Candidatus Chlorohelix allophototropha: one gene and its partner. The protein of the gene in region 1 interacts with the protein of each later gene in a pairwise test. Links are inferred from orthologs where the notes say so. Each region holds a gene or a part of one and is shown in the gene's direction. Other genes may lie near its edges. The genes, in order: serC and selB.

The links.
Region 2: the proteins of serC (region 1) and selB interact in binary tests that used the Escherichia coli proteins (3 or more experiments, as listed by UniProt). The link is inferred for Candidatus Chlorohelix allophototropha from one-to-one orthologs.

What each region holds. Positions count from the first base shown.
Region 1 is NZ_CP128399.1:2,744,936-2,751,263, reverse strand. What follows is about bases 1,712-4,549. They hold serC (3-phosphoserine/phosphohydroxythreonine transaminase), read left to right. Parts: upstream 1,712-2,493; coding sequence 2,494-3,606; downstream 3,607-4,549. Other genes in these bases: OZ401_RS12020 (isocitrate/isopropylmalate dehydrogenase family protein), read left to right, coding at 3,738-4,549; OZ401_RS12030 (SMI1/KNR4 family protein), read left to right, coding at 1,712-2,292. Also shown: OZ401_RS12040 (phytoene desaturase family protein), read right to left, coding at 1-665; OZ401_RS12035 (SDR family oxidoreductase), read left to right, coding at 774-1,598; more of OZ401_RS12030, read left to right, coding at 1,648-1,711; more of OZ401_RS12020, read left to right, coding at 4,550-4,745; OZ401_RS12015 (ATP-binding protein), read left to right, coding at 4,949-6,328. UniProt on the Escherichia coli protein: Catalyzes the reversible conversion of 3-phosphohydroxypyruvate to phosphoserine and of 3-hydroxy-2-oxo-4-phosphonooxybutanoate to phosphohydroxythreonine. Is involved in both pyridoxine and serine biosynthesis.
Region 2 is NZ_CP128399.1:19,027-25,435, forward strand. What follows is about bases 1,947-4,865. They hold selB (selenocysteine-specific translation elongation factor), read left to right. Parts: upstream 1,947-2,422; coding sequence 2,423-4,309; downstream 4,310-4,865. Other genes in these bases: ispH (4-hydroxy-3-methylbut-2-enyl diphosphate reductase), read right to left, coding at 1,947-2,217; OZ401_RS00110 (NYN domain-containing protein), read left to right, coding at 4,306-4,815. Outside these bases: OZ401_RS00090 (TetR/AcrR family transcriptional regulator), read left to right, coding at 1-403; OZ401_RS00095 (alpha/beta fold hydrolase), read left to right, coding at 475-1,272; more of ispH, read right to left, coding at 1,330-1,946; OZ401_RS00115 (WD40 repeat domain-containing protein), read left to right, coding at 4,939-6,282. UniProt on the Escherichia coli protein: Translation factor necessary for the incorporation of selenocysteine into proteins. It probably replaces EF-Tu for the insertion of selenocysteine directed by the UGA codon. SelB binds GTP and GDP.

The sequences.
Region 1 (6,328 bases):
TACAAGCCACCCCGCACATACCAACCACCCAACCCCAATTCCACGAAGGGTATTACGTTCAGGGTGGCTGGCGCGCGATAGGGTGAAGAACCGTTGTAAGTGGCGTAGCGATCGAAAAGCTGTACCAACCGCTTATCCTTGAAAAAAGCGGTGTTGGCTTGATGCACCGTGCGGAAGGGGTCAATCTTGAAAGTATTTGGCAGGCTCATCTGGCGCAGGTCGCGCAAGTTATTAAAGCCGTTGAATAAGAACACCTCGGCGGTTAGGTCGTATAGGCGGCGACTGTAAGCCATATACTTATAATAGTTCGCTACATCCGGCGGGCTGAGTTTTTCGATAGCGGCTGTCATGGTGGCGAGGCTATCGCTGGCATCAAAAATTGCTCCATCGGGGTAGAAATAGCGCGTGATAGGTTCTACCGGGACAAGTTCTACATAGTCTTTGAAATCACGTCCGGCTACTCTGAACAGGTCTTCATATACAAATGGCATGGTGATCAGTGAGGGACCCGTGTCCCAGCGATAGCCGCCTTTTTCTAGCAAGTTGAGCTTGCCGCCTACTTGCTCGTTTTTTTCAAAGATTTGAACTTTGTGCCCGGCTGCTGCCAATCTGATTGCGGTTGCCAAACCACCCATTCCTGCTCCGGCTATCGCTACTTGTGCCAATGTTTACTCCGTTCTGTGGTGTCACTTAGACCATTACGGGGATATAATAAGTCGAATTAGCTTATACTGCAAAGGTAACTGTATTTCTAAGAGGAGATAGCGCAAGGGATGCTACGTTCAATTTTTCGCGAGGGGCTTTTCGAAGGTCAGGTAATACTGGTATCGGGCGGTGGTAGCGGTATTGGACGCTCGATTGCTCGTGAACTGGCAGTATTAGGCGCGACAGTGATAATTTGCGGGCGCACTTTAGAAAAATTGGATACAGTAAAAGCGGAAATTGAAGCGGATGGCGGTAAAGCTCACTCTGCTGTATGCAATATTCGTGACGAAGAACGGGTTAAGCAATTGTTCGCGCAGACTCTGCAAAAGTGCGGGCGTTTGGATGCGCTGGTGAACAATGCAGGCGGGCAATTTCTTTCTCCTGCCGAAGCGATTAATGTTAAAGGTTGGAACGCCGTTATTGAAACCAACCTGACCGGAACTTTCTTTATGTGTAAGGCAGCACACCACGTTTGGATGAAAGAACACGGTGGCGCAATCGTCAATATTGTGGCAGATATGTGGCGTGGCTTTCCCAATATGGCGCACACTGGGGCGGCGCGGGCGGGTGTGGTGAACCTGACGCAAACGCTGGCGCTGGAATGGGCACACTATGCAATTCGCGTCAATGCGGTTGCGCCCGGCTTGATCAATTCCAGCGGCATGTCGAAATACCCCCCGGAGGTGCAAACGCTGATCCAGCAACTGCCCCGCGATATTCCGGCGCGGCGAATGGGTACTGAGCGCGAAGTTGCTGCCGCTGTCACCTTTTTGCTTTCGCCTGCCGCCGCCTTTATCTCCGGCGAGACTTTAAAAGTGGATGGCGCGGGTTCGCTCTATCGCTTACAAGGTTACGTAATCCCTGAGCATACGGCATGGGAGAGCTATGAGTGAGGCTTACTAGCTCTCATGGGCAGTTCAAAATTATTAACTGAGGCGCAACATGGGAAATAATCTTCAAAAATTGCTCGAATTTGGAAGCGATCCGCTCGGCGCGTATCTAATCGATTTCCCCGAAGATATTGCTCAGCAAGCCGGAACTTTAAGTGCCGAGTTTGCCGGGTTGTGTCTGCAAAAGAACGGCTTTTTTGCCTTTGAAAGTGCGCTACATGTTTTCCCGGTGGGCAATACCCTTCACACTTATAACTTGCAACGTTGGAATAGTGAAACACTCTGGCGAAGTGAGTACAGTGATATGGCAGAGGGCTTTCTTTTTTTCGCGCAGGATGCTTTCGGCGAGCAATTTGGTTTAAAAGATGGCTACGTCTGGCGTTTTAATCCCGAAACGGGCGATAGTGTACAAATATCTTCCAGCTTGGAAGAGTGGGCGGGCTTGCTACTCAGTGACTACGAATATGAAACCGGGTATATCTTTGCACACGAATGGCAGAATAGAAAAGGACGTTTGCTGGCAGACCACCGTATCTTACCTCTAGTTCCATTCGTGGCGGGGGGTAAGTACGAGCTTACGAATTTTTACAGCGAGAATATGGTGGCAGGAATGAAATCACGCGCTAATTTGGCACGACAAATCCGCGACTTGCCTAACGGTAGCCCCATTCAAATAAAATTTCTCGAAGGTAACTAACCCCTGTATTTTTCAAATAAAACAAAATCACTGCACAATCTGAATAATATTAGCGGTATCGTAGCTGCAAAACTTGCAGTTTAAAAACTATGCGAAAATTATCACAAAACGCTAATCTTACCAGAAATTCCACACCCAACGCTGTGTTATAATGTCGCAAAGCCGGAATTTGCTATTATTTTACTAAATGAGGTCAAAAAAATGACACAGACCGTAAAAGAAACTAAGGTTGAGCGCATCTATAACTTTTCTGCAGGTCCTGCGGTATTGCCGTTGGAAGTGTTGGAGCAAGTTCAGCGTGATCTGCTTTCCTACCCCGGAGCAGGTATGTCTGTAATGGAAATGAGCCATCGCAGCGCACCTTTTGAGGGAATCATCCATACTGCCGAAGCAGATTTGCGCACCTTACTGAATATCCCCGCTAACTATAAGGTGTTGTATTTGCAAGGTGGCGCAAGCTTGCAATTTTCTATGATTCCTATGAATTTTTTGCCTGCCGGAGCAGAAGCCTCCTATATTATTAGCGGCGTTTGGGCGCAAACCGCTTACAAAGAGGCGCTAAAACTCGGCAAAGCGCGGGTTGCTGCCAGCACCGAATCCGAGAATTTTACCCGTGTACCTACCCAGAACGAAATTCAGATTGACCCACAAGATGCTTATGCACATTTCACTTCAAATAATACTATCTACGGAACACAATCCCTTGTAGAACCAGAAGTAGGCGACGTTTCGTTGCTGTGTGATGCTTCCTCGGATATTTTGAGTCGCCCGCTTGATATCACCAAATATGCAATGCTTTACGGTGGTGCGCAGAAAAATGCCGGTATCGCGGGGACAACCCTTGTGATTGTGCGCGAAGACCTGTTAGCGCGAGTACCAAAGAATCTGCCCTCAATGCTGGATTATCGCTTGATGGCAGAAAAAGAATCGCTGTTTAATACCCCTTCCGCTTTTGCAATTTATGTGAACGGTTTGGTGGTGAAATGGCTATTGAGCATCGGTGGCTTGCCCGAAATCGAGCGACGCAATCAGGAAAAAGCGGCTTTATTATACGCAGCGATTGATGCCAGCGGCGGGTTCTATCGAGGTCACTCACAACTGACTAGCCGCTCGTTAATGAATGTCACTTTCCGATTACCCAGCGAAGAGCTTGAGAAGAAATTTGTTAAAGAATCTACCGCTATCGGGCTGGACGGCTTGAAAGGGCATCGTTCGGTGGGAGGCTTGCGCGCCTCGATTTATAACGCTTTCCCTAAAGAAGGGGTTGAAGCGCTGGTAGCCTTTATGAAAGATTTTCAGGCTAAAAACGGCTAAAGCTAACTAATCCGGCGGTATCATAACACAGCCGCCGGGTGAGTCCTTTTCGCGAGGAACTCCAGTTGGGTAGTTTGCGCTGGAGGCGGTATAGAAAGCCATCAATTAAATTTGGAGCATGTTAACCACCAATGAGTCATAACATTTTGATACTCAAGGGCGATGGAATCGGACCAGAAGTAGTCGATGTCGCCGTGGCTATTTTGCAACACATGGGGCTAGACCTCAATTTTAGCGAGGCAAAGGCAGGTTACGCCTGTTTTCAAGAGGTGGGCGACCCTATTCCACAAACGACTATTGACGCTGCCCGCGCTGCCGATGCTACCATTTTCGGCGCAGTTACTACTCCTCCCGACATCCCGAACTATCGCAGTGCGGTGGTAACTCTCCGCCGTGAACTCGACCTTTATGCCAACTTACGCCCCGTTCATTCACTTGGTTTGACGGGTGGGCATTACCGAGAGGGGTTGGATTTTTATGTGGTGCGTGAAAACACCGAAGGTTTATATATCGGTCAGGAAGAAGATTTCGGAGATTACGCCGTCGCCAAACGTCTTATCACTAAAAAAGGTAGTGAGCGTATCGTTCGTTACGCTTACGAACTGGCACGTCACACCGGTAAACGCAAAGTGACAGTAGTGCATAAAGCAAACATTTTGCGGCTAACCGATGGTCTTTTCCGCCGAACCGCCTTAGCCGTAGCTAAAGAATACGATGAACAATACGGGATTGAGGTTCAGGAACTGCTGGTGGATACAATGGCGATGCGCCTGATAAAAGACCCGCAGAACTTTGAAGTTATTGTTACCACTAACCTGTTCGGCGATATTCTATCGGATGAAGCGGCTGAACTGGTAGGCGGTCTGGGCGTAGCTGCCAGCGGTAACATCGGTGAACACGGAGCAATCTTTGAACCGGTTCACGGCAGCGCCCCCGACATTGCGGGTAAGGGCGTAGCCAATCCGTTTGCCACATTGCTGGCAACAGTGATGATGCTGCAACATATCGGTGAAAATGCTGCTGCCCAACGCTTGCAATCTGCCGTGGCGGCAACCATTCGACAGGGAGTGTTAACCCCTGATCTGGGAGGTACTGCCAATACTGCCCGTGTTAAAGAGCAGATTATTTCCAATCTCTGAAAATCAGCGCTTTACTTATCGGTAAATGCTGTCTGAATACCATTAGACCTAGATAAAAAAGAATTGTATAAGTTTCAGGGTGTGTTTTTGCCAATACACGCCCTTTTTATTATAATAATAAAATTATTGTAGCAATTTGATGAATTTCTGAGTGCCTTTCTATTTTAAGATATTTAAAAAACAGTTATACTAAGGTTAGATTTATGATAGATAAAAAACTTCACGAAAGAGAGCAAATTGGCATGCACGAGTCTGATAAAAAGACGGAGCAGTCTCTACGTGTTGAAGCAGTATTGGCGATGGCGTTGTCGTTTCCGGATGGCTTATTAGTAGCAGACCGGGTTGATGAAGTGCTTTTCACCAATCTGAAGGCATGCGATATGCTGGGTTATCCTGCCAGCCAATTAATCGGGCAGCCTTTCCAGAATGCGCTTGAAAAAATATTATTGCGTGCGCGCGAACCAAAACAGCTTTATAACCTGTTACTCAACACCCGCCCGGAACAACCAGTTATTCTTGATGTCTCATTAGTGGTGCCGACTCCGGTTGGGGCTGAACCGATGGCAGATGCCCATGCTCGGTTCGTTCTGTTTTCAGTTCGCGATAAAGATGGGGCTTGGCTTGGGCGCGGTTTGATGCTGCAAGACGGTCGCTACGAACCCCCGGCAGATCAGATTAAAAACGAGTTTATGGCAGTGGTATCGCACGAGTTGCGCACACCTCTCAGCGCAATTCAAGGTTTCAGCGAATTGTTACTCACTCAAGATGCTCCTCCCGAACGCCAACGCATGTGGCTGGAAATGATAAATCGCGAAAGTGTACGTCTATCCGGTTTGATTGAGGATATGCTTAGTCTTGCTCATATCGAAAGTGGGCGTATTGATTTGCGACTCGAACGGGTTGATCTTGAAATGGTCATCCGTCAGGTAGTTGAGATTTTGCGAGTCGGTAGCAGCCGCCACAACTTCAAAATTGAAATTGAATCGAATCTTCCGGCTGCCCGCACCGACCGCGATAAGTTAATTCAAATATTGAACAACATTATTGGCAACGCCATCAAATATTCCTCTAAAGGCGGCAACATTACCATTCGGGTTAATGTCAGCCCTACCAATTCTGAACTTATTCAAATCAGTATCAGTGATCAGGGCGTAGGTATTCCTGAAGGTGATCAGACCCATATTTTTGAGAAATACTATCGGGTTCGTAATGGTTCAACCCGTGAGGTAAAAGGCATTGGGCTAGGTCTTGCCATTACCCGCAATCTGGTCGAATTGATGGGCGGTCGCATTTGGGCGGAGAGCAAACTAGGGTTAGGTACTACCTTCTTCTTCACTGTCCCGGTTCACATCTTCCCCAACCGCGAAATCAAAATTTTCAAGGATATATTGCTCAAGTCCTTGCTAGTTCAGGGTAAAGATACAACTGAAGCCGAGCTTTATCTGGATTACCTGCAACGTACCCTACCCTCAAACCAATTGGATGATGTGCTACGTGATACCCTCTACGAAGTGGGTGAACTATGGCATCAGGGAAAAATTGGAATTGGTGATGAGCATCTCGCGGTTGGTGTTATCCGCGAC
Region 2 (6,409 bases), 2.7 Mb from region 1 along the record:
GCTTACGGAGGCTTATCGTAGCGCATCTCCTGAAGCCCTCAAACGCTTTACCAGAGTGGGGCGTGCCTTCATAGAATGGGCGCTGAATCACCCCCGTGAATATGCTTTCCGGTACTTAAGGGTGCAGCAGGAAAAGCTGATGAGCGGGGAATACGCTTATCTCGGTGAAACACCATCGAGTGAATATACCATGATGATGGATTTACTCAAGGCGTTGCGGACGAGCTACCCGGTGCGCCATATCGCCGATGCTGCGCTGTTGAGTATGATGGTGGGCTTGATTAGCAAGGCTGTCGTGGATCAGGAATCTTTCGGTAATGTTATTTTCGAAGAGCGGGTCAGGCAATTAATGGAAATGTGTTTTGGTATTCTTTTTTCCGAATCTGTTCCATTAGCTGGGTAATATTTTCATTTAATAAATGACCGAACGTTCGGTGATTATACAAATTATAAAGGGAGTATATGATGAAAACCATGAATAGAGTATTTGAAAAAAGCATCAAGATAGAGGGTGGCGAGCTTTCCTATGATATTGCAGGCGCTGGAATGGCGGTACTTTGCCTTCCCAGTCTGGGTGATACTCGCCGCGAATATGAAAAATTTGCGCCAGACTTGGTGGAACAGGGTTATCAGGTGATAACTACCGACCTGCGCGGGATGGGCAAATCGCGCGGGAAGTTCAAAAAACATGATATTCCCACGCTGGCGAGCGATATAAAAGCTATTCTGGACGCAGAAAAGATTGATAAAGTGGTTTTGGTAGCATGTTCAGTATCGGGTGCATCGGCGGGATATTTCGCGGTGCATTATCCTGAAAGAGTGGCAGGGCTGATAATGTTCAACCCGATTATGCACACCGGACCGCGCCTGATGACCTTGCTGGTAGCTACTCTTATCGGTACACCGGGAATCGGCAAAGGCTTGTGGCTATCTTATTTCAAATCGCTTTATCCGACTCGCAAAGTTGATGATAACTATCTGGCGCATATAAAAGAACAAACAGCTTTGCCGGGTGCGCTCAAAAGCATTGCGGGCATGACTAGAGCGAAGCGTATTGATGATATTATCGGTAATATCAATGTTCCTGCCTTGATTTTTTTCGGTAGTAAAGACCCTGACTTCAAATCGCCTGAAGCGGAAGCAAAACTGGTTCAGCAGGAAATCAAGCAAGCACAGGTGGTAGTATTGAACGATTCAGGGCATTACCCGCAGCGCGAGTTCCCCGAACTGGTGTTGCCCCGCACGCTTGAATTTCTCAAAGTTCTTCGCTAATTAAAAAGGCGCTCCCTCGGTTTATAGTGCCGTTGGGAGCGCCTGATTTCAGCCGATTTATACCGCAGTTTTGCTGTTCATTTGCTGTTTCAAATCAATAGCCCGTAAGGCAGCGACCACTTCTTCGATGCTTTCATCGGGGGTGCTGGCTCCGGCAGTTACGCCCACGCTTTCGACCCCTTCAAACCACGCCGGGTCTATTTCATCGGCACGCTCGATTTTATAGGTAATCGCGCCGTTTTCGTGGCACAGGTCGGCGAGATGTTGGGTATTAGCGCTCTTTTTGCCGCCGATTACCACCATGACTTGGCATTCTTGCGACAGTTCTTCCGCGTTGCTTTGCAGGCGAGTGGTTGGGGCGCAGATGGTATTATGCACCTTGATTTCCTTTGTTTTGCCAAGAAAATGCTCATTCACCTTTAAGACAAATTCCTTAAACTCTTTCAGGATGGTGGTACTTTGGCAGAGGATGCCGATGCGCTTGGGTGGGCGTATGTCTTTAACCTCGTTAAAATCTTTGGTGGCAAGCGCATTTTTTCCAGCCCAAGCCAGAATGCTGATTACTTCAGGATGGTTGCGATCTCCGTAAACAAAAACGAAATAGCCTTCCTTGACCATTTCCATAGCGGATTGTTGAATAAGCGTAACCAGCGGGCAAGTAGCATCCAGCACTTCCAGCCCTTTTTGGCGAGCTGCTTCGATAACTTCGGGCGCAACGCCATGCGCGGTAAAGGCAATCGTTCCACCGGATATTTCCTGCATGTCGCGCTCGGTGTACTTTACGCCCAACTCCAGCAACCTATCCACCACTACCGGGTTATGTACTACTGCGCCGTAGGTGGTGATATTAGCGTTTACGCGGGTTTTGGCTTCTTTTTCCACCAATTCTATCGCTTTACGCACCCCAAAGCAGAAACCCATTTCTTTTGCCGTTTTTATTTCCATACTTCTAACTAATCCTTTTCTCCTAAGCAAGTGCTGGCTCACTTTTAAACCTTTGTATATTATAGCAGAAGCGCGCTTTTCTTCGACTCCTTTTGTCTCATACTATACGTAAAAGTTACGGCAAGGTTAGGGGTATAATGGTTTGCCCGGAAAGCCAATTTGCGTTAAGCTTTTCGGGTGTTATAAGCAAAGGGGGATTGCGCAAGTGTACGTGGTAGGTACGGCAGGACATGTAGATCACGGCAAAAGCACACTGGTTAAGGCGCTGACGGGCATTGACCCCGACAGGCTGGAAGAGGAAAAACGCCGTGAAATGACCATAGATTTGGGCTTTGCTTGGCTAAAGCTACCGAGTGGCAATGAAATTAGCATCGTAGATGTGCCGGGTCATGAACGCTTTATCAAGAACATGCTGGCGGGGGTGGGCGGTTTTGATGCGGCGCTTTTAGTGATTGCGGCTGACGAAGGTATTATGCCCCAAACCGAAGAACACCTTGCTATCCTCAATCTGCTACAAGTTGAGCGCGGTTTAGTGGCATTGACCAAGCGCGATATGGTGGATGAGGAATGGCTTGAACTGGTAACGGACGAGGTGAAAGCGAAACTCGCCGGGAGTGTGCTGGCAAACGCCCCTATCGTACCCGTATCGGCGCGAACCGGGCAGGGGCTTAAAGAACTGGTGGCGATACTGGAAGAAATTTTGCAAAATACTACCCTTCGTCCTGATATCGGCAAGCCTCGCCTACCCATTGATCGTGTTTTCAGCGTGACAGGCTTCGGGACGGTAGTTACCGGAACGTTGATAGAAGGCAGCCTACGAGTAGGGCAAGAAGTTGAGCTTATGCCGGGAAACCTGAAAAGCCGGGTGCGCGGTTTGCAGATGCACAAAACCAAAGCTGAAATCGCCGCCCCCGGTAATCGCGTAGCGGTGAACCTGACCGGATTAGAAGTGAGCGACCTACAGCGTGGCATGGTATTGACTGTTCCGGGTTGGTTGCATGCCACCGACCTAGTGGATGTGCGCTTGCACTTGCTACCCGATTCGCCCGTAGAAATTACCCAGAACAGCCGCTTTGATTTTTTCAGTGGCGCGGTGGAAGCTACTGCCGGAATCACCATTCTTGATAAAGAAAAAATCCTGCCCGGTGAGGAGGGCTTGCTGCAATTGCGTTTGAGCGAACCGTTGGCGCTGGCAAAAAATGATCGTTTTATTCTACGGCTTCCTTCACCCAGTCAAACGGTTGGCGGTGGTATCGTGATTGACCCGCAGCCACGCCGACACAAGCGTTTTCAGGCACAGGTAATCCAGACTCTACAAACGTTGGAGAAAGGCACACCCGCCGAAGTGTTGCTGCAAACTCTCAACAGCGATTCTGGCTTGCCTCGCGACCTTAAAGCCTTGTCAGAGGCTACCAAATTGCCAAGTCCAATCCTTCAAGAGGCATTGGAGCAACTGGTGGCGCAAAATAGCACGCTGATTTTGGGTGATGCTTTTTATACCGGGCTTGCCGCGTGGCAAAGAATCGCCGATAAAAGCGTAGCGTTGCTGCGCCAATTTCACGCCCAGTTTCCGCTCAAACGCGGCATGGGGCGCGAAGAACTGAAAAGCAAACTGGCAATCGGCAGCCCCAAAATCTTTAACCTGTTGCTGGCACGCTTACTTTCAGAGCAAGTACTAATAGAGAGCGAAGGCAAGGGTGGTGGCGGAATGGCTTTGAGTTTGCCCGGATTCGCAGTGCAATTCAACCCGGCGCAGCAAAAGCAAGTAGATACTCTGCTGGCAGCGTTCCGACAAAACCCCTATTCACCACCAAGTATTTCTGAGCTAGGCACCGACTTGAATATTGTTGCCGCGTTGGTTGATGATGGGCGAATAAAAAAAGTATCCGACTCGCTATATTTTATCAATGAGGCTTATGAGACTATGGTTTCGCTGATTCTAAAACGTCTGGACGAGCAGGGTAAAATTACACTGGCGGAGGTGCGCGATATGTTTGGCAACAGTCGCAAATATGTACAAAGCTTGTTGGAGCATCTGGACGAAATTAAACTAACCCAACGTGTGGGTGATGAGCGGGTACGCCGTAAATGATAGTATTTGTGGACGGCTACAACCTGATGAAGACTGACCCTGAACTGGCGTTGTACCAGAAAGCGGGACTGGAATTTGCTCGCGAGGCTGTGATAAAGCGGGTGAATAGCGCTGCCGGACTTAAAAAAGCTACCAGCATCACGATTGTATTTGATGGGCATCTCGATGGAAAAGAACGCGAAACGGTTGAGCGGAAGGGGCGCATCACCGTTATCTACAGTAAATTGGGCGAGTCGGCGGACGATGTAATCAAACGTATGGTGGCTGCTCACCCGCAATCTGCTCAAGTTCGAGTCATTACCCGTGATAGCGATTTGCGCTCAACCGTTGGCTTGAGCGGGGCAACTCCTGGCATGATGAAACGCCGCCCTGTTTCTCCCTCAAACTCCACGAAAAAAGATGACGATAGCGAAGATTCAGGTTGGAACAAATCCACCCGCAAGAAAGGACAATCCAAACGCTCCCCCCGTAAAAAGCGCGGTTCAGATAACGACCTCTACTGGTAGAGCCTTTCAACTCCTGTGATTAGAACTACAGACTAATTAGTTTAATCAATATTTTATATTGACAGCATAAAGTTATATTGCGTTTATTTAGTATTTTAAGCAACTAAATTAAAGAGTAAGATTATGGAAATTCTGCAACAGTGGGGCTACCCGATTACAGTTATCTTGCTCACAGGGTGGACTTCTTCAAGCACGCGATATCGCCCTTTTAGTCGAAACAATTTCCTGAACACTCTTTCTTACATAGTACTCTTTTTGCTACTTGGTATTTGTGCTTTTTTGATTAACAATCTTTACTTTAGTTTAGATACTCATATAGATTTTTTTATTTGGTGGAGCGCTACCTTTATTTACTTTTTTCCATTATGGCGTATTGCCCAATGCCTTTTTGCCAGAAAACCACTTCCCGGTTATAACCCGCCTGTTCGGGCGCTGTTATTTCGCGCTCCCGACCCGGATGCCCAAAGCTTACCCCTGCGTGATACCCCTTTAATGCTTCACCTCGGTATTATAGCGATTACCCTATCCCTTATAGGAGTAGGGTTAACCGGACTGGGACTACATACATGCGGGTGGTCGGACAAGCTTTTTGGTTACAGCGGCTGTCTTGTGGAAATAAATACTAACACTTCTATGTATGTTCTCAAGTTTTCGCCGGACAGTCAATTGCTTGCGGCAGGCGGGCTTGAAAATGGTTACTTGAGTCTTTTAAGTACAAAAAATGGTAATACTGTACGCGAATTGAAAGGTCATACTGACCTGATCAGGACAGTAGCATTTTCACCAGATGGGAAAATGCTGGCGAGCGGTTCGAGGGAAACCGTACGTTTGTGGCAGGTAAGTGACGGCGCACCGCTAAAAAAGCTGGATATGCCGGCTGAGAACGTAGAATTTTCACCTGATGGCACTTTGATGGCAGCAGGTTATTACGAAACAGGGATTAAAGTCTGGAATGTAACCGACTGGCAAGTGGTTAGAGAATTTCCCAAAAATGGAGGTTTTACTTTTGCCCCTAATGGTTTGCTGGTTTTCATAAGCAGTAACCAACTGCAATTTTGGAATACATCGAATTGGACAATTGAAAAGAGCCTGCCCAGTATTAATAATAGTAATTTGGTTATCTCGCCGGACGGTAAAATGTTTGCCTCCAGTTATCAAGGTAACCAATGGACAGACCAGTATATTTTAGTGAGACGTTTATCAGACGGTGCGCAACTCTACAAGCTAAATTCCTATCCATCAAATTCTAATATCACTACATTTTCACCTGACAGCCGTTTCCTGTTGTTTGGTGTCGGTTCTCAAACCAACAACAATTTTTCTTTACAGCTATGGGACATGTCTAACGGGCAATTGGTACGTGAGTTCGGTCAAGCACGTAATAGCATAGATAGCCTTGATTTTTCTCGCGCTGGTAAAATTTCCTATAGCACTCTCGATAGGCTCAGCATATGGCAACTTCGCTAAACCACATTTATGAGAAAGTGTAATACTGACTATAAAATCGGCTCAAATTAACCTACTTTTTGTTTTGAGCAAATCTCAGTCGCGCTTGAACCCAACGCTATAAACACAATTTTTGCGTTGACATGGT